DNA from 2 places in the Arthrobacter sp. GW460-12-1-14-TSB2 genome. Region 2 is predicted to be linked to the other one. Evidence: predicted binding sites of a transcription regulator. Region 2 holds the regulator's gene; the other holds the start of a gene.
What was found. The regulator LexA, encoded in region 2, represses DNA repair genes until DNA is damaged. The targets are predictions, from matches to a motif close to TCGAACANNTGTTCGA.

Region 1: a site for LexA is predicted at 12,267-12,282, ahead of AC07YR_RS02090 (DUF6504 family protein). Genes of this name have one in related genera too.

What each region holds. Positions count from the first base shown of each region.
Region 1 is NZ_JBWKYC010000001.1:433,334-448,005, forward strand. It holds gene AC07YR_RS02050 (protein-tyrosine phosphatase family protein) at 1-173, shown strand, start outside; gene AC07YR_RS02055 (CapA family protein) at 345-1,631, opposite strand; gene AC07YR_RS02060 (M3 family metallopeptidase) at 1,714-3,726, shown strand; gene pdxS (pyridoxal 5'-phosphate synthase lyase subunit PdxS) at 3,877-4,803, opposite strand; gene pgsA (phosphatidylinositol phosphate synthase) at 4,969-5,592, opposite strand; gene AC07YR_RS02075 (HIT family protein) at 5,585-6,175, opposite strand; gene thrS (threonine--tRNA ligase) at 6,198-8,207, opposite strand; gene AC07YR_RS02085 (DNA polymerase III subunit alpha) at 8,351-11,851, opposite strand; gene AC07YR_RS02090 (DUF6504 family protein) at 11,848-12,174, opposite strand; gene AC07YR_RS02095 (GNAT family N-acetyltransferase) at 12,369-12,938, opposite strand; gene AC07YR_RS02100 (hypothetical protein) at 13,112-13,498, shown strand; gene AC07YR_RS02105 (chorismate mutase) at 13,539-13,865, opposite strand; gene AC07YR_RS02110 (VOC family protein) at 13,880-14,302, shown strand; gene AC07YR_RS02115 (SOS response-associated peptidase) at 14,324-14,672, opposite strand, start outside.
Region 2 is NZ_JBWKYC010000007.1:127,155-141,826, reverse strand. It holds gene AC07YR_RS11270 (cation diffusion facilitator family transporter) at 1-435, opposite strand, end outside; gene AC07YR_RS11265 (GlsB/YeaQ/YmgE family stress response membrane protein) at 666-932, shown strand; gene AC07YR_RS11260 (TrmH family RNA methyltransferase) at 1,023-1,919, opposite strand; gene rplT (50S ribosomal protein L20) at 1,967-2,425, opposite strand; gene rpmI (50S ribosomal protein L35) at 2,544-2,738, opposite strand; gene infC (translation initiation factor IF-3) at 2,855-4,033, opposite strand; gene AC07YR_RS11240 (DUF1844 domain-containing protein) at 4,322-4,720, shown strand; gene AC07YR_RS11235 (MFS transporter) at 4,898-6,199, opposite strand; gene AC07YR_RS11230 (SseB family protein) at 6,258-7,157, opposite strand; gene priA (bifunctional 1-(5-phosphoribosyl)-5-((5-phosphoribosylamino)methylideneamino)imidazole-4-carboxamide isomerase/phosphoribosylanthranilate isomerase PriA) at 7,171-7,917, opposite strand; gene AC07YR_RS11220 (CG2302 family histidine operon protein) at 7,974-8,132, opposite strand; gene hisH (imidazole glycerol phosphate synthase subunit HisH) at 8,133-8,894, opposite strand; gene hisB (imidazoleglycerol-phosphate dehydratase HisB) at 8,891-9,517, opposite strand; gene AC07YR_RS11205 (histidinol-phosphate transaminase) at 9,607-10,725, opposite strand; gene AC07YR_RS11200 (LysM peptidoglycan-binding domain-containing protein) at 10,803-11,177, opposite strand; gene lexA (transcriptional repressor LexA) at 11,588-12,337, shown strand; gene AC07YR_RS11190 (ATP-dependent DNA helicase) at 12,404-14,476, opposite strand; gene hflX (GTPase HflX) at 14,469-14,672, opposite strand, start outside.

The DNA.
Region 1 (14,672 bases), on a different contig from region 2:
TTGCCTGCCAGGGCGGCCACGGCAGGACCGGCACGGCCCTTGCCTGCATCGCCATCATCGACGGCGTCGCACCGGGACAGGCTGTGTCCTACGTCCGGCAGCACTACGGGCCGGCGGTGGAGACCCCCTGGCAGCACTGGTACGTCAGGCATGTTGCCCGCCGGATCACGTGAGACGGATCACGTGAGACGCTGCCCGCCTTCGGACAGCCGCTTGAGGTTGGCGGACTGCCGGGCCTGCAGCCCGCAACGGTTTTGACAGCCATAGGGGCTACTATCGTCCCGGCCGGTGGGCGGCACAATGTTGGCCCGTGCCACGGCTAACCAATCCTGCTGCGGCTGCCTTCACGGTTTGTTGGAAAGGATCAGTTCCCGGGCACCCGCAGCGGCTGCGCCCATGGATTCCACGACGGTCCTCGTGCGCAGGCGCGTCGCTGCATCGGCCTCCGCCCCTGCACACGGCCCCTGCGGCGCGTCGGCCGCCACGGAACACCACCGGTACGGATTCCGGACTATGACAGATGGCACCCAGGCGAGGTCGGAGGCCGACCATTTCCCGGCCGGGTCCTGGCTGAACTGGGCCCGCACCAGCAGGCCCTCATTGTTTACCTGGTACCACGGGGACAGTTCCGTGACGCCATTGCCCAGCCCGTAAACAATCCACGTCCCTTTGTAGTTCTCAACGGGCAAGACCGAGTGCGTGTGGTGGCCGTAAATCATGCTGAACTCGCCGCTGTCCACCAGGGCATGGGCCGTGTCCTGCTGCTGGGCATTGGGGACGCCGGCATACTCGTCACCGGCGTGCATGGCTCCGAGCACGATGTCCGCACCCAGCGCCCTCGCCTTCTTTGCCTTGGCGACCATGTCCCCGACGTCCAGCATGTCCACCTGCCAGGCGTACTCGGGATATTGCCCGTTTAGGCCATACGTGGCTTCGATCACCGCAATATTGGCAGCTTCCGTCTGCAGGAGCAGGATCCCCTGCGATTCCGCCTCGGTCCGGTAGGACCCGGTGTGCTTCAGACCCGCTGCGTCCAGGGCATCCAGTGTACGAACGAGGCCGCCGGTTCCCTGGTCGATGGTGTGGTTACTGGCGGTGGTGCAGGCCTGGTAGCCGACGTCCTTGGCTGCCGCGGCGATCTGCGGCGGCACGTTGAAGGACGGATAGGCCGAGAAGGGACCGTCTGGGTCCGCGACCGGAGTTTCCTGATGGCAGATGGCGAGGTCGCTTTCCCCGATGTACGCCCGCTGGCCCTCGAGCAGCGGGCTGAAGTCCAGGCCCGGCTTTCCGAGGGCAGCGGCGTCGGCGCGTGCCTGGTCCCACAGCTGGGCGTGCACCAGCATGTCCCCGGTCACCAGGACCGACGTGCACCGGACCGCAGCGCAGGCCGGGCCTTTGCCCGGCGTGGGTTCCGGTGTGGGTTCCGCAGAGGGGGCCGGCACCTCCGGGACAGTTGACGACGGCGGTGCCACGGCCGTCGTCGTGCGTGCTGCGCCGGCTGGGCGCTGGCCGGTGCCCTGTTCGGCGATGACGCCGCACGACGTCAGGCTGAACAGCAGGACGGCCGCGGCGAACGCCGTGGCTCCCCGTCCCCGGTGGATTTTCGGTACCATCCTCGCGAGTTCCCCCATAGGCGCCATCCTACGGCGGCCAGTCCCGGCAACCCGTCAAATCACCATTGAGAACCGTCCGGTTACATGAAAGTGTTGCTTCATGACCAACCCCCTCCTGACTCCCAGTCCTTTGCCGTTCGGGCTCCCCCCGTTTGCCAAGATCGACGAGGCCGACTATTCCGAAGCGGTCCGGTCCGGCCTGGCGGAACACCTGGCTGAAATTCAGGCCATTGTGGACAACACCGAACCTGCCGCCTTCGAAAACACTGTCCTGGCGATGGAACGCTCCGGGCAGCTCCTCCAGCGCGCCGCCGCTTCGTTTTTCACGCTGGTCTCGGCGGATGCCTCCGACGGCATCCGCGCCCTTGAGACCGAGCTGTCCCCGGAGTTTTCCGCCCATCAGGATGCCGTTTACATGAACCGGCGGCTCTTCGACCGGTTCGCCGCCGTGGACACTGCCGGGCTCGATGATGAATCAGCCAGGCTCGTGGAGGAGTACCTCAAGGAGTTCCGCCAGTCCGGCATCCAGCTCGATGATTCCGGCCAGGACCGGCTCAGGGCGGTGAACGCGGAGCTGTCCCGGCTGGGCACCGAATTCGGGCAGCGCGTCAAGGAAGCCATGAAGACTTCGGCCCTGCTGCTCGACGATGCCGCAGAGCTGGCCGGGCTGCCGGCGGACGACGTCGCCAGCGCCGCCGAGGCAGCTCGCGAGGCCGGGCACGACGGGAAATACCTGCTCGCGCTCATCCAGCCAAGCAATCAGCCGGCCATGGCATCCCTGGAAAACCGCGACGTCCGGCGCCGCCTCTACCAGGCGTCGATCAGCCGCGGAAGCAGCGGCGGCAGCCTCGACGTCCTGGATCTGGTGAAGTCCATGGTTGCCCTCCGCGCCGAGAAGGCCCGGCTTTTGGGGTTCGCCAACTACGCCGAGCTCACCGTGGACCGGCAGACGGCCCCCGATTTCGAAGCCGTACAGTCCATGATGAACCGGCTGGCGCCCGCCGCAGTCCGGAATGCCGACGCCGAGGCGGCCGCCCTTGCAGAGGTTGCAGGCCATCCTCTCGAGGCCTGGGACTGGGCGTACTATTCCGCGAAAGTGCGGCGGGAACGTTACAGCGTGGACGAGCAGGCCCTACGTCCGTACTTCGAACTGGACCGGGTCCTTCGCGACGGTGTCTTCTTCGCCGCGACGTCCCTCTACGGTGTCACCTTCCACCAACGGCCCGACCTCAAGGGCTACCACCCCGACGTCCGGGTCTGGGAGGTCCGCAACGAGGACGGCTCCGAACTGGGCCTGTTCCTGGGCGACTACTATGCACGCGAGTCCAAACGCGGCGGTGCCTGGATGAACTCGCTGGTGGATCAGTCCGCACTGCTGGGTACGAAGCCGGTGGTGATCAACAACCTGAACATTTCCAAGCCTCCGGCGGGCGAGCCCACGCTCCTGACCCTGGACGAACTCCGGACCGCGTTCCACGAATTCGGCCATGCCCTGCATGGACTGTTTTCCAACGTGACCTTCCCCCGGTTCTCCGGTACCGCCGTTCCACGCGATTTTGTGGAATACCCCTCGCAGGTCAACGAAATGTGGATCATGTGGCCTGAGGTGCTGGCCAATTATGCCCGCCACCACGTGACCGGCGAGCCCCTTGCCCAGGACATCGTGGACAAGCTCAACGAATCGCAGCTGTGGGGCGAAGGGTTCGGCACCACGGAGTACCTGGGCGCGGCGCTCCTGGACCTCGCCTGGCATGTGCTGGACGAATCCGGGGTCCCGGCGGATGTCCTGGCGTTCGAAGCCAAGGCCCTCGCAGCGGCGGGGGTGGCCCACAACCTGATTCCGCCGCGGTACCGGACCGGCTATTTCCAGCACATCTTCGCCGGCGACGGCTACGCCGCAGGCTATTACTCCTACATCTGGAGCGAAGTCCTGGATGCGGACACTGTGGAGTGGTTCAAGGAAAACGGCGGACTCAGCCGGACCAACGGCGACTTCTTCCGCAATGAACTGCTCTCCCGCGGCAACAGCCGCGAACCGCTGGACTCGTTCCGCTCCTTCCGCGGCCGCGACGCGAGGCTGGAGCCGCTGCTAAAGCGCCGCGGGCTTGAGTAATTCCCCTCCCCTCCCCTCCCCAACTGACTCGCAATTAACGTCGTGAAAAGCGCGTTTGGGGACGTTAAGTGCGAGTCAGTTGGGTTAACAAACGACGCCGGGCGGTCACCAACAAGGTGACCGCCCGGCGTCGTACTGCTTGTGAAGCTGTTACCAGCCGCGCTCGGCGAGGCGGTGCGGCTGCGGGATCTCGTCCACGTTGATGCCCACCATGGCTTCGCCCAGGCCGCGGGAGGCCTTGGCGATGACGTCGGGGTCATCGAAGAAGGTGGTGGCCTTCACGACGGCGGCGGCACGCTGGGCCGGGTTGCCGGACTTGAAGATGCCGGAGCCGACGAACACGCCGTCAGCGCCGAGCTGCATCATCATCGCGGCGTCGGCCGGGGTGGCGATGCCGCCCGCGGTGAAGAGCACAACGGGGAGCTTGCCGGCAGCGGCGACTTCCTTGACCAGTTCGTACGGGGCCTGCAGTTCCTTGGCCGCGACGTAAAGCTCGTCCTCGGGCAGGGCCGCGAGCTTGGCGATTTCGGAACGGATCTGGCGCATGTGGCCGGTGGCGTTGGAGACGTCGCCGGTGCCGGCCTCGCCCTTGGACCGGATCATGGCCGCGCCCTCGTTGATGCGGCGCAGGGCCTCACCGAGGTTGGTGGCGCCACAGACGAAGGGAACCTTGAAGTTCCACTTGTCGATGTGGTTGACGTAGTCGGCCGGGGTCAGGACCTCGGACTCGTCGATGTAGTCCACGCCGAGGGACTGCAGGACCTGGGCTTCGACGAAGTGGCCGATCCGGGCCTTGGCCATGACCGGCACGGACACGGCTTCGATGATCTTGTCGATCATGTCCGGATCGGACATGCGGGACACGCCGCCTTGGGCCCGGATATCTGCCGGAACGCGTTCCAGCGCCATCACGGCCACGGCACCGGCGTCTTCGGCGATGCGGGCCTGTTCGACGTTGACGACGTCCATGATGACGCCGCCCTTGAGCATCTCGGCCATGCCGCGCTTGACGCGGTTGCTGCCCGTGACGCTGTTGGCGGACGAGCCGGCTTCGCTGCTTACATCAGGTGTAGACACAAAAACCCCTATGGGTAGCTAGATGTTACGTAGATCCGGTCTCTCGGTCCCGGCGCAGGCGGCAGCACGGACGGGAAGCCCACGCCGCGCGCACACCGGATTACCGGATCCAATGACCAGGTACAGCTAATACTAGTCCCACGCTGCGACGCTGCTGAATTCGGGTTACCCCGGCAGTCCCGTCTCTTCCAGCGACTGCCGGTGCACGGTGGCGATCCGCTGGACGACGGTCACCAGGCTGGCGGCAGCCAGGAGGGTCAGCGTCACCAGCAGGACCACACTGGGGAGCCCGAGCCCGGTGAATCCGGTGACCACCAGAACAGAAACCAGCCGCTCTGCGCGCTCGGCAATGCCCACGTTTGCGTGGAAGCCGAGAGCCTCGGCCTTGGCCCGCGCATAGGAGACCACCATGCCAAGCACCAGGCATACGACGGCGGCGACGGCGATCGCGCGGTCCGCACCCCCCGTGAAGTACCAGACGGCAAGTCCGGCAAACAGGGCACCGTCAGCTACCCGGTCCAGGGTGGAATCCAGGAAGTTGCCCCAGCGCCCGCCCCGCTCCTGCATCCGTGCCATGATGCCGTCAAGGACGTCGGAGAAAATGAAGGCCGTAATGAAGAGCGTCCCCCACCACAGCTGACCCAGCGGGTAGAACACCAGTGCGCCCACCACCACGCCTGCCGTTCCCACGATGGTGATGGCATCCGGCGAAACACCGATCTTCAGGAGCCAGCGGGCCAGCGGGGAGAACAGTGCGGTGAAAAACCCGCGGGCATGCCGGTTAAGCATGCTCGTCCTCCGGCCAGGCCTCGGCGACCTGCTGGCGGACTTCGCCGAGCGTCTGCGTGATTGCTTTTGTCTGGGCGATGATGGGGAAAAAGTTGCCGTCCCCGCCCCAGCGCGGAACGACGTGCTGGTGCAGGTGGCCGGCGATCCCGGCACCGCCCACAACGCCCTGGTTCATCCCGAGGTTGAAGCCCCCGGGGTTGGACACCTTGCGCAGGACCCGCATGGAGGTCTGGGTCAGCGCTGCGAATTCCGCGGTTTCCTCCACGGTCAGGTCCGTGTAATCGGGAACGTGCCGGTAAGGGCAGATCAGCAGGTGGCCCGGGTTGTAGGGAAAAAGGTTCAGGACCACGTATGCGGTGCGCCCGCGGTAGACAATCAGGGAGTCTTCGTCGCTGCGGGCAGGGGCCACGCAGAACGGGCAGTCATCCTCGTTCTTGAACTGGTGCTGCCCGCCCTTGATGTAGGCCATGCGGTGCGGGGTCCACAGGCGCTGGAAAGCGTCCGGAACTCCGGCCAGACCGAATTCATCGGTCACGTCGCCGTCGCCCGGATGTCCTCCGCCAGCGCCTGTGTTCTCCTGCACGTCGCCTGCCATTCCGCTTCCGCTAGCTGGTCCGGTTGCGGACGGCGTCGACAATCCTCTGGACGGCTTCGGCCACCGGCACGCCGTTGTCCTGGCTGCCGTCGCGGAACCGGAAGGAGACTGCCCCGGCCTCGGCGTCCTCGCCGCCGGCAATCAGGACGAACGGAATCTTGTCCTTGCTGGCGGTGCGGATCTTCTTCGGGAACCGGTCGGAGGAGATGTCCACCTCCGCACGGATACCGGCGGCCTTGAGCTGGCCCACGACGTCGAACATGTAGTCGTTGAAGGCCTCTGCCACGGGGACGCCCACCACCTGCACGGGCGCCAGCCATGCCGGGAAGGCGCCGGCATAGTGCTCAGTCAGCACACCCATGAACCGTTCCACGGAGCCGAACAGGGCACGGTGGATCATCACCGGGCGCTGGCGGGTGCCGTCGGCGGCCTGGAATTCGAGTTCGAAGCGCTCGGGCAGGTTGAAGTCCAGCTGGATGGTGGACATCTGCCAGGTGCGGCCGAGGGCGTCCTTCGCCTGGACAGAGATCTTCGGGCCGTAGAACGCGGCTCCGCCCGGATCCGGAATGAGCTCCAGACCCGAGGCTTCAGCAACTTCGGCGAGGGTGCGGGTGGCTTCCTCCCAGGTGGCGTCGTCGCCCACGAACTTGTCTTCGTTCTTGGTGGAGAGCTCCAGGTAGAAGTCGTCCAGGCCGTAGTCCTTGAGCAGGCCCAGTACGAAGTTCAGCGTGGTGGTGAGCTCGTCCTTCATCTGCTCGCGTGTGCAGTAGATGTGGGCGTCGTCCTGAGTCATGCCGCGCACACGGGTCAGGCCGTGCACCACGCCCGACTTTTCGTAGCGGTACACCGAACCGAATTCGAACAGCCGCAGGGGAAGTTCGCGGTAGGAACGTCCGCGGGAGCGGAAGATCAGGTTGTGCATCGGGCAGTTCATCGGCTTCAGGTAGTAGTCCTGGCCGGGCTTGCGCACGGTGCCGTCCTCATTCAGTTCCGCGTCGATGTGCATCGCCGGGAACATGCCCTCCTTGTACCAGTCCAGGTGGCCCGAGACTTCGTAAAGGTGCCCCTTGGTGATGTGCGGGGTGTAGACGAACTCGTACCCTGCATCCACGTGCCGCTGGCGGGAGTAGTCCTCCATGGCCTTGCGGATGATGCCGCCCTTGGGGTGAAACACCGGCAGGCCGGAGCCCAGCTCGTCCGGGAAGGAGAACAGGTCCAGCTCGGCACCGAGCTTGCGGTGGTCGCGGCGTTCGGCCTCGGCGATGCGCTCCTGGTAGGCCTTGAGTGCGTCCTTGGTGGGCCAGGCAGTGCCGTAGATGCGCTGCAGCTGCTGGTTGTTCTGGTTGCCCAGCCAGTAGGCGGCCGAGGACCGGGTCAGGGCGAAGGCGTTGGAGATGAGCTTGGTGTTGGGCAGGTGGGGCCCGCGGCACAGGTCGCACCAGACGCTGTCCCCGCTCTTGCGGTCCACGTTGTCGTAGATGGTGATATCGCCGGCGCCGACCTCAACATTCACACCTTCACCGGCGTCTGCGGCGTTGTTTTTCTTGCCCAGCAGTTCCAGCTTGTAGGGCTCGTCCTTCATGGCGTCGCGGGCTTCGTCCTCGGAGACGACGCGGCGGACGAACTTCTGGTTCTGGTTGATGATCTTGAGCATCATCTTTTCCAGGGCCTTCAGGTCTTCCGGGGTGAACGGCTCGGCGACGTCGAAGTCGAAGTAGAAGCCGTCAGTGATGTAGGGACCGATACCGAGCTTGGCGTCGGGGCGAAGCTGCTGCACGGCCTGGGCCATCACGTGGGCAGTCGAGTGCCGGAGGACGTTAAGGCCGTCCGGGGAATCGATGGTGACCCCTTCGATGTCCGCGCCCTCGGGGAGCGGCTGGTCGAGGTCCTTCAGTTCGCCGTTTACTCGGGCAACAACGACGTCGCGGCGCTCAAAAAAGAGTTCCGCGCCGGTGGTCCCGGTAGTCACCTTGGTCTCTTCGCCGTCGACGATGAGGGTGATCTGCTGGGCATCTGACACGGGTGTCTCCTATTCAAAGTTAAGGCTTCGTAGCTTGTGGCGTACGGGGACCACAGCCAGCCTCGTCCATGCTATCGGTTGGGAGAGAGGCCGACCAAAGCGGCGCGGCCGGCCAGCGCACCTGACCCATCCGGAGTTGAGGTTCAGCTGCCAAGGCCCGTGATGGCCAGGCTGCGGCTGATTCCGTCCAACGGCCCCCGTAGTTGGAGGTCGGGTTCCCAGGTGTCGGTGGATTGCTTTTCCGGGTACGGCAGGGTCTCGGTGCGGCTGAGGTCCCAGGCCATGGTGGCGCTGATGCTGATCCCGCGGGGACCGGTCCTGCGGGTGTTGCCACGGATCAGGAGCAGGCGGGTGCCGAACAGCAACGGTCCTGCCAGTTCCTGGGCCTCATGGAAGAATACGGAGTCCACACAGCCGGTTCCGTCGTCGATGCTGATGAACACCACCCGGCGCCCGCCGCGCATCGGCGGTGTCTGCGTGGCAATCCGGACCCCGGCCACCAGCACTTCGGTGCCGTTCCGGAGCCCCAGGAGCTTGTCCGCGGTGGTGACGCCCAGCCGGTCGAGCAGGGGCCGGTGGCTTGCCATCAGGTGTTCGCTGACATCCACCGCCATCAGATCAAGTTCTGCCCGCACGTTTTCGATCATGCTCGGAGCTGGAAGTTCGGCCTTCAGGTTCTTGAGTTCAACATCACCCAGGGGCAGGGACAGCTGGCCCTCGATGACCTCAATGCCTTTCTTACCGGGGCGGTTCTGGAGGGCCTGGAGGTGCTGGACGAGGTCTGCCCGGTTGGCGGCTCCGCCGGATTCCCGGTGCAGCGCGTCGAATGCTCCGAGCTGGGCAAGCCGCTTGATGCTGGGCTTGCTCAGCCTGGAGCGGGCCCTCAGGTCTGCCAGCGAGTCGTAGGGCTGGCCGGCAACGATCCTTTTGAGTTCGGCCCCGGAAAGCCCGTAGATGCCGTTCAGGCTGAGCCGGATGCCCAGCTTCCCGCGGTCGGGCCCGGATCCGACCCGCTCCACCCGGTACTCTGCCTGGCTCCTGTTGATGTCCAGGGGCAGGATGGGGATCCCCAGCCGCCGAGCTTCGGCCACCAGGAGCCTCTTGGGATACATGCCGGGATCGTGTTCCCATAGCCCGGCGAGGAAAGCTTCCGGGTGGTGGGCCTTCAGCCAGGCCGACTGATAGGTGGGCACGGCGAAGGCTGCTCCGTGTGCCTTGCAGAAGCCAAAGCTGCCAAAGGCCTTGAGTGTTCCCCAGACCTTGTCCACGACCTCCGGGGTGTAACCCCGCGCCCGGGCTTCCCTGCGGAAAAATTCCTCCACTTTGGGTTCAAGGAGTTCATTCCCCAGGGCACGCCGGAATTCATCCGCCCGGGCCAGGCCGCACTTGGTCATGACGTCGAACGTCTTCAGGATCTGTTCGTGGAAGACCGTCACGCCGTGGGTTTCCTGAAGCACAGGTTTGAGGTCCGGATGCGGATAGACCTCCGGCGCGAATCCATGCCGGTGTTCGAGGAAGGGCCGGACCATGTCCGATTTCATGGGCCCCGGGCGGAACAGCGATATGTCGATAATGAGGTCGTTGAATTCCCGCGGTGCCATTTTGCCGATGAGTTCCCGCTGGCCGGGAGATTCGATCTGGAAACAGCCAAGGGTATGCGTGCTCCGGATCAGCTCGTAGGTTGGTTCGTCATCGAGCGGTACGGCGTTGAGGTCGATGTGCCCGTCTGCCGAGATGAAGTCCGGCCCCGTGCCTTCCGGTCCGGGAGGATGTGCACCGGCAGCCACCACCTCTGCCTTTGAGGGGTGCAGCCGGATGACCTCACGGACGGCAAAGGCCATGGCGCTCTGCATTCGGACGCCGAGGACATCCAGTTTGAGCATCCCCATCGGATCCATGTCGTGTTTATCGAACTGGCTCATGGGCAGGCCAAGGCCGCTGGGCTGGACGGGGGTCCGGTCCAGCAGCGTGGCGTCGCCAAGGATTACGCCGCAGGGGTGCATGGAGATGTGCCGTGGCAGGCGGTCGAGCCTCTCTGTCAGGTCAACGAGCAGGTCGAGTTGCTGGTTTTCCGCGAATTCGCGTTGCTCCACCCTTCCTGCGAATTCCTTCAGTTCGGGTTTTTCCACCAGGGCTTCACGGAAGTTCCTTGCCGAGAACCGCCACAGCTGCTTGGCGATCTCGCCGATGTCGCCGTCGTCCATGCCCAGTGCGTGGCCGGCGTCCCGGACGGCACCGCGAGCGCGATAGCCGTTCTGCATGCTCATGAGCGTGACGCGTTCCGCCCCGAAGCGGTCAAAGATCCGGCGGTACACGTTGTGCCGCTCGGCACTTTCGACGTCGATGTCGATGTCCGGAAGCGTTGCCCTGTCGCGGGAAAGGAACCGCTCGAAAATGAGGTCGTGCTGCAGCGGGTTCACCTGGCTGACATCGATCAGGTAGTTCACCAGGCTGGAGGCCCCGGAGCCCCTCGCCGCGGCCCTGACCTCCATGTCCAGGATCATCCGGGACACCTCGGCCACCGTGAGGAAGTAGGAAGCGAAGCCAAGGTTGGCGATGATCCTCAGTTCGTGTTCCAGCCGTGCCCGCATTTCCGCCTCGGGCCGCCCTGATATCCCCGGGAACCGCCGGCTGATGCCGGCCTCGCAGCGCCTGGTCAGCTCAACCAGCGGATCGCCATCAATGCCGATGACCGAAGCTTCGGGAACCACCGGCTGCTTCCACCCCATGTCCGCGACCGGGTCCATCCGGCAGCGGTCCGCGAGCGCCTCGGTTTGGCCGAGCAACCTGGTGAGGTCGGTGGCGCCGTAGCCCGCGGCATGGATGACCTCCTTGCCGAGTTCGAGCATTTGGGCGGAGGTCTTCAGCCACCCCCGGCCGTTGGGCTGAAGCAACGGCTCCTCAGTCAGTTCGGTCAGGGATTTCAAGGTGCGGGCAGAATCCAGCACATCCGCCGTTGCAGCCCCGTCTTCCGCGCAATACCGCACGGCGTTGGTCAGGACGGCCGGAACCCCGTGCTCGGCAGCAAGCTTAAGCATGCGCACGGCATGGGCAGTGCTCAGCGGCTCCCCGGGAGCGCTGAGGTGGGACACCACTTCTGCTGCCACGGTTCCCTTCGGCATGCTGTCCAGCCATTGTTTGAACAACGTGCGGGGGCGAAGGTACCGGCGGCCGCTCATTGCCCTGCCAACGTCTGAATCCGGCCCCACCAGCACAGTCAGCACCGGTTCCAGTGTTTCCGGATGCAGCGCCCGGGAAGCGATTTCGGCGCGGGTCACCGCAACGGGCACCACTCCCCCGGCCTTGCCTGACGTACGGGCATGAGCATCTGAAATCAGGCGGCAGAGGGCCCGGTAGCCGGCACCTTTGTTGTGTCCGTGGGCAAGTACAACGACGCGGCCCGCGAGCTGGGTGCGGAGGTCGCCGTCGTCGTCATAGACCGCAAGGTCAACCCCGACGACGGGATCCAGTCCCGCCGCCATGCAGGCTTTGAGGTGTTTGACAGTGCCGTACAGGCCGTTCCTGTCAGTGCAGGCAAGCGCGGTGGCGCCGTCCGCGGCGGCCGCCTGGGCAAGCTCATCCGGCCAGGACACCCCATAGTGGGCGCTGAAGGCGGTGGAAACGTGAAGATGGGTGAAGCTCATGCTGATCGCGGCCTCAGGGCATCGTGGATCTTCAGCAGCCGCCACCGGCCGCTGCCGATGTTCCTGGTCAGGTCGAGGGTGAGGGCTTCATCCGGCGCCGCCTCCTCATCAGCGGGACGGACCTGGACGCGCCAGATCTCGTGGTCCACCAGTCCCGGGCCGGTTCCCAGTGGTGCGCGGGTTTCTTCGGCCCACCACTGCCTGCGCTCAAACCAGCGCACGGGCTCTGCGCAAACCGTGTATTGACGACCGGCCCAGGTGAGCGCCGAGGGCTGGCCGGCGGGCGTGCAGACGACGTCGACACCCTCGCTGAACAAGCCCATCGGCGCCTCCCGGAAGTGCACTCCCCCTGACCGCCACGCGTGGGCGCAACGGCGCAGGGGAAATCTGAAATGATTCGTTCGAAACAATTCTTTCGAATATATCTTCGAATAATCAAGTCTACGCCGGAGCCGGGACAAAACCTATACAGGCCTTCCCGAAGCAGGAGCCGGGAGCTTTGCGGGACAGCCGGGCTTCAGCGCCGCCAGCAGTACGGGGTGGTTGTTGACACCCGGAGAAACCCGTGGCGCTCCAGGATCGGCCGCGAGTATCCGGTCGAATCACTGTGGATGAGTTTCTTGCCCAGCTTCACTGCGGACTGAGCACGGGCCGCGGTGACTGCACGGTATATCCCTTGGCCGCGCCACTCTTCCCGCGTTGCCCCGCCCCAGATTCCCGCAAAGTCGGCACCCGGCACCGGCTCCAGGCGGCCCGCGCTCACGATCGACCCCTCCTCTTCGGGTTCGAATCCGCCGCCCAACAGCGCGTCATGGAGCCCGGGCGCATAGTCATGACCACGGGTTTTCCACTCCACCCGCACAACTGCCGGATCCCCGCGGAAGTACGCGAGCGCTTCCACCACCCACTGGTCAATCGCCCGGCAACCGGCTCCATCGAGATTTCGATACGTCACGAAACCCCGGCCGCCCGCGAAGGTGCAAAGCAGCAACGGCCCCAGCCGCTCGACGGCGAGCGCACCTTGGGCCTCCGCGTCCGTGCGGAGTTGCCGATCATATGCCGCCAGAAATTGGTCCGCAGAAGTCATAGGCCCCCACGGTACCGTCGCCGGCTTTGGACGTGAAGATCGACGGGTGATCCGAGCGCCCCGATGCCGCAAACATTCGAATGTATCTTCTAATGATTCACGTCTGCGCCGGAGCCCTGACAAAACCTGAATCAGGGGTGGACGGACACGGGCGAGGGGGGCAGGATTGAGCCATGAGCTCCCATGACGCACTCCTGAAGCACGTAGCCATCGCCGCCAAGGATTCCACCTTGGTGGCGACTTTTGATATAGACGGCAATATCCCCGGGGCGGGCGCCTATGTCGTTGGCCTCGTCGCAGCCACACCGGATCATTCCCATCAACGAAGAATGGGAATCGAGTTCATGAACGGCGAAGCTGTGTCCTTCTACTGCTTCAGCCACGACGGCACCGAGGAGAATTTCGACCTCAGCGGCGTTTCGCACTCCGGCAGCACCATTACCGGCAACTTTCCCATGAGCACGGTCCTGGGGCTGGAGAAGGGTCACCTGATGACAGCCTTCAGCGACGCCGACGGCCGGGAATACCAGGCGAACGTTCCCGTGGAGGAATCGCTCTGACGGAGGAACCGCTCTGAGCCGCTAGCTGCGCTTTGAACCGCTAGCTGCTGGCGTTGTGCACTTTCATCTCAAGCTCGGTGAAAGCCGTGATCATCGCACGGTAAGTCTTCTCCACAATGTCCGGATCGATGTCTTTTTTCTCGGCGGCGGCACGAACATGTTCGATGACTTTCTCCACGCGGCCCGGAGCCCTGACCTCGGCGTCATCACCCTTCAACGTGCCGGAAATCCGGATCAGACGTTCACGGCGGGCAATCAGGGTGACAATCTGCTCATCAACTTCATCGACGGCCACGCGGACAGCTGCGAGCTGCTCCCTGTCGGCCTGGGCGTCTTTGTCGTGTCCGTGATTTGTGGGCATGTGCATGACAGTATCTAAGAATGCAGCCTCGAGTCGACTTCATTTCATTAGGCGTCCGCAGTGTCGAGGCCTCCCGCGCCTTCTACGTGGACGGCCTGGGCTGGCCGGTCCACCGGGAAGTCCCCGGCGAGGTGGTCTTCATCCAGGCCAACCACGGCCTCATTCTTTCCCTCTGGGACGCAGGCCAGATGCAGGCCGAGGCGTCAGTGGGCAGCCCCGCCGGGGTCCCCTGCGTCACGCTGAGCCACAACGTGGGGAGCGCGGCGGACGTTGACCGGGTCATGGCGGAAGCAGAGGGGTCCGGCGCCACCGTGGTGGCGCCGCCGAAAACCCAGCCATGGGGCGGCTACACGGGGTACTTCGCCGATCCCGACGGCTTCCGCTGGGAAATCGCCTTCAATCCCACGTGGGCCGTCGACGCCGGCGGCAACGTCACAGTCTAGAGCCACGGGTCCGGAGGCCGGCTAGAACAGGCTGCCCACCGGCTGGATGAGCTCGGGCGAGTCATTTTTTACATTCCCGACGGCGGTGCCCACGGCATCAATGGTCCAGCCTTCGGCGACGTCGTGCGCACCCGCACGAACCAGATCCACCAGGCCGGCAGCGTCATCCGCCTGCGGATCCAGCCACGCCTGCATGGTCTCGCGGTTCATGGGCAGCGGCACCCTGTCGTGCAGTGCGGTGAGTTCGGCGAGCATTCCGCCGGCATAGCCCTCGGGCGGCGAGTCCGTAGTCATGATTGAGGTGGACAGCATCCACCGGTGCGGGTCGCCCTCGGGCTTGGACGGGTCCTTCCACCATTCGTAGAGTCCT
Region 2 (14,672 bases):
CTTGCCGCGGATGTGGTTTGACTCAATGATTGCCGTCCGGAACGAGAAGGACTCGGCGATGATCGCCCCGATCAGCACGGCCAGCGGAACCCACCAGAAGTCGCCCTCGATGGCATGCGGGTGCTGAATCTTCCCCCACGCCTCGTACAGTGCAAACAGGCCGCCCACACTGAACAGCACAATCGACACGATGAACGCATAGATGTAGCGCTCGCGTCCGTAGCCAAAGGGGTGCTCGGGGCTTGCGGCACGCTTGGCGCGCTTGCCGCCCACCAGCAGGAGGATCTGGTTGCCGGAGTCGGCGACGGAGTGGATGGCTTCGGCCAGCATGGACGACGACAGCGTCAGGATGAAAGCGACGAACTTCAGTACAGCGATGGTCAGGTTTGCAGCCAGAGCCGCGACGATCGCCTTGGTACCGCCATTTGCAGCCAAGTGAGCTTCACCTCTTCAGGAATTGCCGGAAAATTGCAGGTGCGATCACCGCGCAATGCTGATGCCCGCAAGGAATACGCTACCTGCCCGCCGCTCCCGGACACACCACGGGTCACAGCGGATGACACCAAAAACATTGAAACTAAGCCTGCTGACAAGGAAACACACCTGTGTTAGCTTGAACATAATCGGGACCCGTAGTGAGTTCCGACGATTATGTAGGAGGAGACATGGGCTTTCTTGGCTGGATCATTCTCGGACTCATTGTAGGAGCAATCGTCAAGGCAATCATGCCTGGTAAGGTCGGCGGCGGCTGGGTCACCAGCCTCGTGCTTGGTGTTGTCGGCGCCATCGTCGGCGGCTGGATCGGCGACCTGTTGTTCGGCGGCGGCAAAATGGAATTCTGGAACCTCGGTTCCTGGCTTCTCGCCATCGTCGGCGGCCTCGTAGTAGCCGGCATCTACGGATTCATCACCGGCCGCAGCAAGACCACATAATTTCACCCACCACCGCTGAGGGCACGCAGGTGCCTGAAAGTGAAGATTACGACGGCGGGGCCCACCGGAAGGCGGGCCCCGCTTTTTCGTTCAGGCCCGCTTCTGCGAACGCGCACTTGCGTAAAGGCACACCGTGGCCGCGGTGCCGACGTTGAGGCTTTCCGCGGCCCCGTAGACCGGGACGGCCACACGGTGGTCCGCCAGCGCGAGTTCAGCCTCGGACAGTCCCTGGGCTTCGTTGCCGAACAACCAGGCGGTGGGACGTTCGAGCTCGTACGCGGAGGCGGTGCCGGAGGCGCCCAGCCGTCGGGCCGCGTTTTCGTCCTGGAGCTGGTCAAGGTCCAGCTGGCCGTATCCGTCGGCGGCCAGGATGCCGATGCCGCGTTCGCGGCAGGCGGTGGCCAGGTCGGCGAGGTCCGTTCCCAGCACCACGGGGAGGTGGAACAGTGAGCCAGCGGTGGAGCGGACAGCCTTGGGGTTGTAAATGTCCACGCTGGAGGCTGTCAGGACTACGGCGTCGGCGCCGGCGGCATCGGCTGCCCGCAGTACTGTGCCCGCATTTCCGGGGTCCCGCACCTGGCACAGTACGGCGATCAGCCGGGGACCGGCATCGAGCACTGCGTTAAGGTCCACATCCACAAAGGCGCAGACGGCGATGATGCCCTGGGGATTGACGGTATCCGCCATCGCGGCAAGTACCTCGTCGGTAGCGAGCCGGGCGTTGACGCCCTGGGCAAGTTCATCAAACTCGGGATAGCGGTCCAGGCAGCTCTCGCTCGCGAACACTTCCTGGACCACACCAGGCTCCCCCGCGGCAGTCCTCTTCTGGTGGAGCACCAGGGCCTCCCGGACAGCCTGCGGGCCCTCGGCCAGGAACTGCCCGCGCTTTAAACGGGCCGGGCGCCCTGCAAGCTTTGCCACATCCCGCACCCGATCAGCTCGGGGGTTGGAGAGTGGAAAGTCTTGCGGGCGCCCGGTTTCGTTCATATAAGAACTTTAGTGGCTATTGCCACTGGTCCTTGAACGGAGGAATGCTACTTGGCAGCCTTTTCGGCGGCCGGCTTCTTTGCAGCCTTCGCCTTGGGAGCCTTTGCCTTCGGGGCGGCATCGTCCGAGACGGCCGGCGCGGAAGTGTCAGCAGGCAGCGAGTCCTTGGCGATCTGTACCAGCGCAGCAAAGGCGTTGGCGTCAGAAACAGCAAGTTCGGCCAGCATACGGCGGTCAACCTCGACCTCAGCGGCCTTCAGGCCCTGGATCAGACGGTTGTAGGTCAGGCCGTTGGCGCGGGATGCAGCGTTGATACGCTGGATCCACAGGCGGCGGAAGTCGCCCTTCTTCTTTTTGCGGTCGCCGTAGCTGTACACAAACGAGTGCAGCAGCTGCTCTTTGGCCTTGCGGTACAGGCGTGAACGCTGTCCACGGTAGCCCTTTGCGCGCTCAAGGATAACCCGGCGCTTCTTGTGGGCGTTGACCGCCCTCTTCACACGTGCCACGTGCGTACTCCTTCGAAAATCTGATCCCAAGCATCTACTGCCGGAACAACCGGCTGGCCTGAGAAGCCTTTTTGGTAGTTGACCGCTGCCAGGTGGCAACAGTCAGAGAACTTGGAACTTAGATGCCGAGCATCTTCCGGATGACCTTGGCGTCGCCCTTGAAGACGATCTTGTCGCCGGCGAGGCGACGGGTCAGCCTGGAGGATTTGTGCTCGAGGTAGTGGCGGCGGTTGGCCTGCTGGCGGCGCAGCTTGCCGCTGCCGGTCAGCTTGAAGCGCTTCTTAGCACCACTGTGGGTCTTCATCTTCGGCATGGGAACCGATCTCCTTACGTATCCGCAGACAAGTCTGCAGTCTTTCGTGCAGCCACCCCTGCGGGCGGCGTGCTGGTTGCTTGCTGTGCTCGGGCGATGCTTCGCACAGCTTTGAACTAGTTAGTCTTCTTGCTGCCCGGTTTGGGAGCAGCAGGCCGTGCTGCAGGCTTGGGTGCCGCAGGCCGTGCTACCGGCTTGGGCGGCGGCGCAGGTACTCCGGCCGGCTTCGGCGCCACAGGGGCAGCCTCTGCGGGCTTCGGTGCAACCGGTGCCTTGGCCACAGCGGGCCTGCTTACCGCAGGACGCGGTGCTGCCGCTGCCCTGGGGGCTTCGCGCTTCGGTGCTTCCTGCTTCGGTGCTTCCTTGACGGGCGCTGCCTGCTTCGGAGCTTCCTGCTTCGGTGCTTCCTTGACGGGCGCTGCCTGCTTCGGAGCTTCCTCAGCCGGAACTTCCAGCTTCGGCTCTTCCTTGACCGGCGCTTCGGCTTCCGGGGCCGCAACCGTTTCTGCAGGTGCCTCGGCGCTGGTTGAAGCCGCAGCCTCAGTGCTCGCCTCGGGTGCTGCTTCTTCAGTCGTTACGGCAAAACCCTCAGGAAGCAGGTCCGCAAGGGACTGCGTCATGGCGGGCTGGTCGCGGCTGACGTCCACCCGGCCGGTGGCCTTGGCTTCGTTCTGGGCCTTGGCCTCTGCGCGCTGCGTCGCACGGCGAGCTTCAGCCTTGGCCTCAGCCTTGTTCTTCAGCGGACCAACAACCATGACCATGTTGCGGCCGTCGATGCGGGGGCTGGACTCGACAACGCCAACTTCGGCGACATCGTCGGCGAAGCGCTGGAGCAGGCGGATGCCCATTTCCGGACGCTGCTGCTCGCGGCCGCGGAACTGGATCATGGCCTTGACCTTGTCCCCGGCGCCGAGGAAGCGGAGGGCGTGGCCGCGCTTGGTCTCGTAGTCGTGGGTGTCGATCTTCAGCCGGAAACGGATTTCCTTCAGAACCGTGTTGGTCTGGTTCTTCCGGGCCTCGCGTGCCTTGACGGCGGCTTCGTACTTGTACTTGCCGAAGTCCATCAGCTTGCACACCGGAGGCTTGGCCTGCGGTGCAACTTCAACGAGATCAAGGTCGGACTCGGCAGCCAAACGCAGGGCGTCCTCAATACGGACGATTCCTACCTGTTCACCTGCAGGGCCGACCAGCCGCACCTCGGGGACGCGGATACGCTCATTGATTCTTGGCTCGCTAATGTTAGAACTCCTGTGGTTGAGATGAGTACTCCACCGGCAAATAGAGAAGGCCCCCAATTGCCGGAGCAATCGAAGGCCTCGAAGATCGGATGTACACCGCCTCCGGGGAGGCTGTACGCGTTCCACGCAACTGACGCTGCTGTGGACCGCCCGACCAGGTACCCGGCAACCTTGCTTCCGCGGGAAATTGCTTCCGGGAAAACGGCTGACGCGGGTGGGAGAGAACTCCGCTTGCAAACTGAAAGTCAATCCTACCGAAGGAACCCCAAAAACTGCACATTGGCAGTTACGAGTTTCACATAGCAAAATAACGACATTCAGTCGGTCTGTGACAAGCTTACCAGTATGAGCACTTCAGACAGTAATTCACACGTTTTCGAGCCCGCCTCCGGTCAGCGGGACGGCCAGGAGCAGGTCTCGCAGCAGATCCGGGACATCTCCGAGGTTCCCGCCATCGAGGTCATCACCACCGCCGCTGTGCACCTGATGAGCGCGTCGGCCGTCAAGCTCGGCCTTGCCGCCGAGGACAATGCCGAGGAGCTCAAGGACCTGGACGAGGCCCGCAAGCTGATCACCGCGCTGGCCGGACTCGTGACTGCTGCCGCGCCGGAAATTGGTTCCCAGCACGCCGGTCCGTTGCGCGACGGACTGCGCTCCCTGCAGCTGGCCTTCCGCGAAGAGTCGATCATTCCTGACGCCCCGGGGAAGGGCCCGGGGGAAAAGTACACCGGCCCGGTCAACTAGGCGCTAATTTAGGCTTTTCACCGGCATATCGACGGCGGCGTGCGGACCAATCGGGTCTGCCCGCCGCCGTCGTCGTTTGAGTCCCGTCGGTTGAGTCCCGTCGTAAGAGATCCGCGTTGTCGTATCTGACCGGTGGCCTCAATCCTTCCGCCGGGTCAGGCGGGCTCCTGCCCCGCGCTAGGTGAGCAGGCCGCGCCGGCGGCGATGGCGCAGCAGCACCAGGCCGAACAGGCAGAGGACAACGCCCGCCGCACCCACCGAGACAAAACCGGCGGACGGTCCGATTCCGTCAATGAAAACACCGGCCAGCGGAGCGCCGAGGGCCACCCCGGCAGTCAGCGCAGATCCGTACCAGCCCATGGCCTCTCCGCGGCGGCGCTCCTCCACGAGCTCGGCCACTTTTTCCGAGGCAGAGGAAAGGACCGGCGCGCACAGCAGCCCGGGCAGCAGCGAAAGCAGGCACAGTGTCAGCGTGTCCCGGGCGAAGCCCATCGGGATGGTGAGGGCGGCCATGCCAAGCAACAGGATAATCGGGGAAACCGGCCGGTGCATGGCGCCGTAAAGGAGCCCGCCGACCACGGAAGCCGCGCACCAGAAGACAAAGACCAGGCCAATCTCCGCCTGGTGCCCGCCGGTTTCCAAAGCGGCAACAATTCCCACGTCAGTGCCGCTGAGGACCATTCCGGCCCCGGCGGCCACAGCGAAGACCGCTGCCACCGCGGCGGTGAACCAGGCAAAGTTGTGTGCCACCCTGTGACGCAGCTCCAAGCGGCGGAGCTCACTGGACGCCACCGGAGCAAGTTCGGCAGCAGCCTCCTGCAGGTGTGCCGGAGCCGCCGCGACGACCGCCACTTCCGCGCCTTCCTGCTGGTCCGTTTCGTACTCGTCATCCGGCACTGCGCTTCGCGTGGGCGGGTTGAACCACATCAGGAACAGGCCGGCCACGGACGTGCACACACCCACAACCGTCAGTCCGGCAACCGAGTAACCGGCGGTAGCCACAATGGCGCCGGCCGCAGGGCCGAGCATGAAGACCAGCTCCGTGGCGATCGCATCCAGCGCGAAGGCCGTCCGCCGCTGCTCGCCGCTTGCCAGCACGCCCAGCGACTGGCGCACCACGCTGAAGATTGGCAGCGTGAGGAGTCCCCCGACGAACACCAGCGCCAGCAGCCACTCATAGGAGACGTGCGGCACCACGGACCAGATGACGGTCTCGGAAACGACCGAGGGAATCAGCGCCTTGCGAAGACCGACGGTATCCACCCGGCGACCGCGCCAAGGGGCCCCGACGGCGATGCCAATGGTCATTACCGCTGCCGCGGCACCGGCGGCGGCATACCCCTCGCCCAGCGTGAGGACGATGTGCAGGGTCAGCAGTACCCCGGCCGCCGAATGCGGTATGCGGGCTATCATTCCGACGGTCAGCAGTAGCCTGATGGGCCTGACTGCAAGGAGCTCCTTGTAAAGAGCGAAATTCACGGGCTATGTCCTTCATCCTGCCGACGACAGGACGAGGATGTGTCCCGTCTACCGTCAGCTACTCGGCTGCGCGCAGCAACTTTACCTCTATCGAGTCAACCCGCTCGGCGAAGACCGCATTCCGGGACCACCCGGCATTGAGTCCGGACACAACTGCCTGGACACCGGCAGCATCCAGGCCGTCGGCCAGGTACAGCACGACACGAAGCTCCGGCCCCGGACCGCCGCCGGGGACAACGGCACCGCCGGCTGTTGACGACGCGACGCCGCCGCCCGGCTCGAGCTCCACGCGCCTTACTGGCGGATAGCCTGCCGCTGCTTCCGCCATTGCGCGTGCAAGCTCCGGGTCTGCGTAGGACGGCAGCCACTCCTGCTGCTGGGCGAGAGCCCAGACGGCCGGCCGACGGACAACGAACGTGTACTCGGAACCCGGGTCCAGCACCAGGAGTTCGGCGCCTTCGGCCACCGCGGACAGTGCGGCCCTCGCGGCATAGACAGCCACGGGCCGGGCCTGCGGGTGCCACGCTTCCAACGCCGTTGCCGACGTGAAGACGGGAAGGGCGGTCCGTCCGTCCGGTGCTTTCAGCGTTACGAGCGCCATGTCCGCCTGCTTATCCCCGTGAAGCGGGTCGGCGTGCGTCCCGTGGTCGCTTTCTTCGGCCAGCCGGGCAACGATCGGAACAAACACCCGGGCAGTGGCCAGGGATGCCACCACGGCAGCCTCGTCGCCGGCAGCGGAGCGCAGGGCGTCAACCGCGGCGAGGTAACCGGCATCGGCCGTGCCGTCGTCGTCCTCGAAGTTGTGGATCTTCGCATCCTCGCCGGCGAGGCTGCGGCCGGCCCAGGGCTGGCCGGCGGAATCCGTGGCCCCGCCTGAGCCGGCAAGCGCAGCGGCGATGTGGCCGGGCAGCTGCCGGGGTGCCGGGGGTCGCTGTTCCGCTGGAGGTCGCTGATCCATAGTGGTTGCCGGGTTAGCGGCGGCCTGCTACGTCAAGCGCTTCCGGCAGCGTGAAGGCACCGGCGTACAGGGCCTTGCCGACGATGGCACCTTCAACGCCCAGCGGCACGAGGGAGCGCAGCACCTTGAGGTCCTCCAGGCTGGAGATACCGCCGGAGGCCACCACCGGCTTGCCGGTCTTCTCCACCATCTGGCGGAGCAGCTCAACGTTGGGGCCCTGCAGGGTGCCGTCCTTGGTGACGTCCGTGACCACGTAGCGGGCGCAGCCGGCTTCTTCGAGCCGTGCCAGCACGTCCCACAGGTCGCCGCCTTCCTTCGTCCAGCCGCGGCCCGCCAAAGTTGTTCCGCGGACGTCGAGCCCGACAGCGATCTTGTCGCCAAAGCGGTCGATGGCGCGTGCAGTCCACTCCGGGTTTTCAAGGGCCGCCGTGCCCAGGTTCACCCGGGCGACGCCCAGGTCCAGGGCCTTCTCGAGTGATTCGTCGTCGCGCAGGCCGCCGGACAGTTCAACGTTGATGTCCAGCCGGCCCACCACTTCGCGGAGCAGTTCGGCGTTGGAGCCGCGGCCAAAGGCTGCATCCAGGTCCACCAGGTGTACCCACTCGGCCCCCTGCTGCTGCCAGTTGAGTGCAGCTTCCAGCGGCGTGCCGTAACTCGTCTCGCTGCCGGCCTCGCCCTGGACCAGGCGGACCGCCTGGCCGTTGACGACGTCGACGGCGGGGAGCAGTTCCAGGACGGGCAGCGGCGTTTCGGTGGTCATCTTCAGGTCCTCAGGTTGTAGTGAAGCTGTGGTGGGCAGGCAGGGTGCGGGCGCGGCTAGTTGGCCGGCAGGGTAAGAAGGTACGCGGCCAGCAGCGACATTCCGGCCAGAACGTAGAAAACGACCTGGGTCCAGAGCGGCTTGTGCTGCTGCCTGAAGGACAGCGCCCCGCCAACCAGCAGGCCGGCGACGCCTGTCAGGACTATCGACCACATCTAGGCTGCCGGTCCGGTACTGGCGGCAGTGGCTGCTGTGGCGGCCGCTTTGCCGGGGCGCAGGCTGTTGACCCAGTTGCGGAGGAGCCGGGCTCCGGCGTCGCCGGACTTTTCCGGGTGGAACTGGGTGGCGCACAGCGGCCCGTTCTCCACGGCGGCGATGAACGGTGCGCCGTGCTCGGACCAGGTGACCAGCGGGGCAGCCATGCGGGGCTGGATGACGTCGAAGTCCCAGTGCTGCACACCGTAGGAGTGGACGAAGTAGAAGCGCTCGTCCTCAACGCCCTCGAAGAGCCGGGATCCTTCCGGAACCTTAACCGTGTTCCAGCCCATGTGGGGTACAACCTCGGCAGGAAGCAGTTCCACCTTGCCGGGCCACTCCCCCATGCCTTCGGCTTCGGTGCCGTGCTCGACGCCGGCCTCGAAAAGCACCTGGAGTCCCACGCAGATGCCGAGGACGGGACGGCCGCCGGCAACACGCCGGCCGATCATCCGGATGGCGTCCACTGCCTTGAGCTCGCGCATGACCGTTTCGAAGGCTCCGACGCCGGGAACCAGCAGTCCGTCGGCATTCAGGACGTCCTCGGGCTTGGCGCTGAGGATGACTTCGGCGCCCGCACGCTCAAGCGCACGGACCGCTGAGCGGACATTGCCGGAGCCGTAGTCCAGGACTGTAACGGTGGGTTTGCCCTCGGGTGAGGCCGGCTTCGCGCTTCCGGCAGGATCCAGGATTGCCCCGTCCCGGAGGACCGGGCCGGTCACAGCGCACCCTTGGTGGAGGGGATGCCCTCCACGCGGGGGTCCGGCTCCACGGCGGCGCGCAGAGCACGCGCGAAGGCTTTGAACTGGGCTTCCACAATGTGGTGGGGGTCCCGGCCGGCGATGACGTTCATGTGCAGGCAGATGCCGGCGTGCAGGGTGATCGCCTCGAACACGTGGCGGGTCAGCGAACCGGTGAAGTGGCCGCCGATCAGGTGGTATTCCTGCCCGGCGGGCTCTCCGCCGTGCACCAGGTAGGGACGTCCGGAGACGTCAACCACGGCGTGGGCAAGGGCCTCGTCCAGGGGAACCGTGGCTTCGCCGAAACGGCGGATCCCGGCCTTGTTGCCCAGGGCGGTACGAAGCACCTCGCCAAAGGTGATGGCGACGTCCTCCACCGTGTGGTGGACGTCGATGTGGATGTCACCGGTCGCCTTGACGGTCATGTCGATGAGCGAGTGCTTGCACAATGCGGTCAGCATGTGGTCGTAGAACGGAACCGAGGTGCTGATGTCCGAGATGCCCGTGCCATCAAGGTTGATCTCGACGAGCACGGACGATTCGCTCGTGGAACGCTCCATGCGTGCGGTCCGGGCCTCGGCAGCAATGGATCCGGTGGTGCTCATGTGTTTGTGTCCTTTGGATGTAAGGAGAAATACCGTCGGGGTGGAAGTCTGGGAACTGGTTCCCTGGGGAACCGGGGTCTGACTCCAGTTTAGGCCGGGACGCTGGGCTGCCCGGTCAGGATCAGCTCCAGGGCTTCCAGGAAGGCTGTGGTTTCCGTCTCAGTGCCTGCCGTGACGCGCAGGTGGCCGGGGATTCCGACATCGCGGATCAGGACGCCGGCGTCGAGCAATCCCTGCCATACTCCGCGGGGGTCCTCGAGGCCGCCAAAGAAGACGTAGTTCGAGTCGGATGCGGCGGGCTTGAGTCCCATCCGGGTTAGCTCCGTGACGATCCGGTCGCGCTGACGCTTGATGTCTTCGACGTCGGCCATGAGGGCTTCGCGGTGTGTCAGGGCGGCCAGGCCGGTCGCCTGAGTGATGGCGGACAGGTGGTACGGCAGCCGAACGAGCCGCAGTGCGTCCGTCACCTCGGGTGCGGCCGCCATGTAGCCAAGCCTTGCACCGGCCAAGGCAAAGGCCTTGCTCATGGTCCGGGACACGATCAGGCGCTCACGGCCCGGCAGGAGGGTGAGCGCGCTGGGCGTGCCGTCGTGCGCAAACTCGTGGTACGCCTCGTCGACGATTACGACGGTCTGGCTGGCCTCGCCCGCGGCATAGACGGCTTCGACCACATCCAGTCCCAGGCCCGTGCCGGTGGGGTTGTTCGGTGAACACAGGAAAACGATGTTGGGCTGGAGTTCCCGGACCTGACGGGCCGCCGACTCCGCACTGAGGCCATAGTCGTCCGCACGCTGGCCAACGATGTAACCCGTATCGGTGCCGCTGGCCAGCAGGGGGTACATGGAATACGTGGGCGGGAACCCGAGGGCGGTGCGCCCCGGCCCGCCAAACGCCTGCAGGATCTGCTGCAGCACTTCATTGGACCCGTTGGCGGCCCAGATGTTCTCAGCGGCCAGGCCGTGGCCAAGGTACTCCGCCAGGCGCTCACGCAGTTCGGTGAATTCCCGGTCCGGGTAGCGGTTCAGTCCCGCTGCGGCAGCGGTGACAGCCTCGGAGATGGCGGCGAGGACGTCGGCCGGAACGCCATGGGTGTTTTCGTTGACGTTGAGCAGGATGGGAACATCCAGCTGCGGCGCACCGTACGGGCTCAGGCCCCGAAGGTTGGTCCGGAGGGGAAGTCGGTTCAGTCGCTCTAGCTGGTCAGTCACTTCAACAGTTTAAGTGAGGGTGGCCGGGCCGCCGAAACTGTGACGCCGCCGCCCGGCCGGGAGCAGGTTTTGGCGCCCTAGTTTGAGGGGACAAAGATCTGCTGGCCCGGCATGACCCTGCCGCCGTCGAGGTTGTTGAGCTGGACGATGTCGGCCACGACATCGCGGGGGTCGCGTTCGGGGGCCACGGATCCGGCAATCTCCCAGAGGGACTGCCCCGGCTGGACCGTCACCGATACGGTGGGGGTCAAGGACAGCTCGGACGCGGAATCCGCCGCCTTCGCCGGCGAGTTCAGGAAGCCGGAGAGCGAGATCAGCAGCACGGACAGCAGGATCAGCGGAATCCCGACGAGGACGATGCGCCCGCGGCGGGTCAGTCGGAGGGGCGACTGCGAGGACCTGGCCTTCGCCGTCCTAACGGCCGGACGTTCCTCCCAGTTGAAGCCCTGCATGGGAGATTCCGCGCTGTGGTGCCCCAAACCCTGCTTGGCCGAACCATCATGACGCGAACCGTGAAAAGCGCTTGTAACTGACATGAACTGAGCCCTCCTGGACCTGACTGTGCTGCCCGCTGTGTTCCTGAAACTGACGTCCGCCCGTTCCGGTTTTCGAACATAGAACCGAAAGAACTTCGCTACTAGAACACATATTCGAACTTTACTGGTTCTGTTCTAGCACTTATTAACGAACATTGTCGAGACTCACTAGAACAAATGTTTGAAAAACCTGTGGGGCTGGCCTACGTTTGAGCTACAGAACAACCACTTCTGCAGTTGATCAGCAGGGTCTGACATTTTCAGGCCGGAAGTTCCCGGCACCTGCAGCGACGGAGGCCGGGGAGAACGGAAAGGCGTTGGCGAACATGGCAGCACAAGCCACCGGCGGCAGGGCTACGCAGCGGAGCCAGCAGTCATCACCGAAGCCGAAGGGCCTCACAGTACGTCAGAAGAAAATTCTGGAAACGATCCAGCGCTCCGTCAACGACAACGGCTACCCGCCGTCCATGCGTGAAATCGGCGACACCGTGGGACTGGCCAGCCTGTCCAGCGTCACCCACCAGCTCTCGCAGCTTGAGAAACTGGGCTACCTCCGCCGCGATCCCAAGCGGCCGCGTGCCATGGAAGTCCTGATGCCGCTGACCCTGGACGAGGGGACAGCCAAAATCACCGGAGTGGAAAAGCCTGCCAAGCTGCGCACAGTAGGCGGATTGGCTGTTTCCGAACTTGCCACGGCAACGGATACGGCCATGGTCCCCCTTGTCGGGCGGATCGCTGCCGGCGGGCCGATCCTGGCTGACCAGGTCGTCGAGGACCTCATGCCGCTGCCACGGCAGCTGGTGGGCCACGGTGAGCTTTTTATGCTGAAGGTGTCCGGCGATTCCATGATCGACGCAGCGATCTGCGACGGTGACTGGGTTGTGGTGCGCCAGCAGAGCGACGCCGCCAACGGCGACATCGTTGCCGCCCTCCTCGATGATGAAGCCACGGTCAAAACGTTCCGTCAGCGGGACGGCCACACCTGGTTGCTGCCGCAGAACACGCAGTACGAGCCCATCCTGGGCGACCACGCAACCATCATGGGCAAGGTCGTCTCAGTCCTTCGCTCGCTCTAGCAGCCCGCCGTAGCCGCCGCCGGTCACCCGGCGCCGGCTCGAGCCCCGTCAGGCGCCCCCGCCCCGTCAGGCAGAAGCGGCCTCCGCCGGAGCCTTGGCCAGCCGGCTCAGCGCAGCCACAGCGATCGCAGGATCTGTAGTGGGCCAGAACGGTGGCAGGGCAGCACGGAGGAAGCCTCCGTAGCGTTCCGTGGACAGCCGGGAGTCGAGGACGGCCACAACACCCTTGTCGCCCGTGGAGCGGATCAGACGGCCGGCACCCTGGGCAAGCCGGATCGCGGCGTGCGTGGCCGAAACCGACATAAAGCCGTTGCCGCCTGCCTGGGCCACGGCCCGGGACCGTGCCGTCATCAGCGGATCATCCGGCCGCGGGAACGGAATCCGGTCGATGACCACCAGCCGGCATGACCCGCCGGGAACGTCAACGCCCTGCCAGAGGGACATGGTGCCGAAAAGGCAGGTATCCGGTTCGTCTGCAAACTGCCGCACCAACGCGGTCATGGTCGATTCGCCCTGGCACAGGATGCTGACATCCAGGCGCGGGCGCATGGCTTCTGCCGCTTCCTCGGCGGCCCGCCGCGACGAAAAGAGGCACAGTGCCCCGCCGCCCGAGGCCCGGATCAGCTTCTCGAGCTCGTCGAGTGCTTCAGGCGACGTCCCGCGGCCGGGCTTCGGCAGATGGCTGGCGACGTAGAGGATTCCCTGCTTGGGATAGTCAAACGGGGATCCGACGTCCACTCCGGTCCAGCTGGGTGCGCCTTGTCCCACGAGCCCGAGCCCGCCGGCGGCCGGTTCGAAGGCCGATCCTATGGCGAGGGTGGCAGAGGTCAGGATCACCGTATGGCCGGCAAAGAGACCGTCTCGGAGCTTTCCAGCCACACTCAGCGGTGCAATGTTGATCAGGGCAGGCGCGGCATCGTCCGGCTGCGAGTAGCCCTGCTGCGGGTCGAAGGTGCTGTTCCGCGAAAACCAGACCACTTCGCGGTTTTCCCGTGCGGCAATCAGCCGTTCGCAAAGCTCGAGGATGACCATCAGGCGTGAGCGCGCCAGCTGGCGACCGCCGTCGGCCGTGTTGGCGCTGTCCCCCTTTGAGTCGGAAAGGGCCGCGCGGCAGGCTTCCCGCAACTGGTCCACACAGTCGAGTTGTTCATCATTGAGGCCGTTGGGCAGCAGGCCGCTGGGGACTCCGGCGATGGCCAGCTCAAGGTTGGCGGCCGCGTTGTTGAGCGCGTCAACAGTGATCCCGGTGTTTTTGCGGGCGCCCGAGGCGGCGGCATGGACCATGGCCACGGATAACTGGCCGGAGACTGCTCCCGTCACGCGGTCCTGGAGCTCGTGCGCCTCGTCAACCACCACGACGTCGTACTCCGGCAGCACCGCCAGGCCCTCGAAGGCGCTGACAGCCAGCATTGCGTGGTTGGTGACCACAACGTCGGCCTCGGCTGCGTCATGCCGGGCAAGTTCACTGAAGCACTCGGCAGCCATGGGACATTTCTGCGCTCCCAGGCATTCCATCGACGTGACGGACACCTGCCGCCAGGCGCGGTCCGTCACACCGGGCATGAGTTCGTCCCGGTCCCCCGTGGCGGTCTTCTCCGCCCATTCGCGGAGCCTGACCACTTCCTTGCCCAGCTGCGACGCCGGACCGCCCAGGGAGGCGGCGAAGTGCGGGACGCTGGTGTCCTCCCCCAGTGAGAAGAGCTGGCCCTCTGACGGCTCCTCGGAGGGGAACCCGCCGTCGAGCTTGTGCCGGCAGACGTAGTTGGCCCGGCCCTTGACGAGGGCCACCTTGACGGGACGCTCCAAGGCGGGAGTGATGGTTTCCAGCAGCCGCGGAAGATCCCTGCCCACGATCTGGGTCTGCAGGGCCAAGGTAGCTGTGGACACCAGGGTGGGTTTGTCGCTGACCTGTGAATGGGCGATCAGCGGAATCAGGTACGCGAGGGACTTTCCGGTGCCGGTTCCGGCCTGGACCAGCAGGTGGTCGCCGCTGTCTATAGCGCGTGCCACCTGCCGGGCCATCTCGTGCTGGCCGTCGCGGCTCTGTCCGCCCATGCCGGACACCGCCCGGTCGAGCAGTTCAATGACGAACTGCTCGCCGGCGGAGCCGCTGGTTTCTCCGGCCCCGGGATCAGACATTGCTGATGAAGGATTCCAGTTCAGCGGCGAGCCCTTCGCGCACCATGACCAGGGCGCGTGTGCCCTGCTCTTCATGGTCCAGGCGAAGGATTTCGGCGTCCGTTTCGTGGAGCTTGCTGATCAAGTCACCTCGGTTGTACGGGATCAGCAGTTCCATCTTGACGCTGGGCCGCGGAATGGATTCGCTGATCGCCTT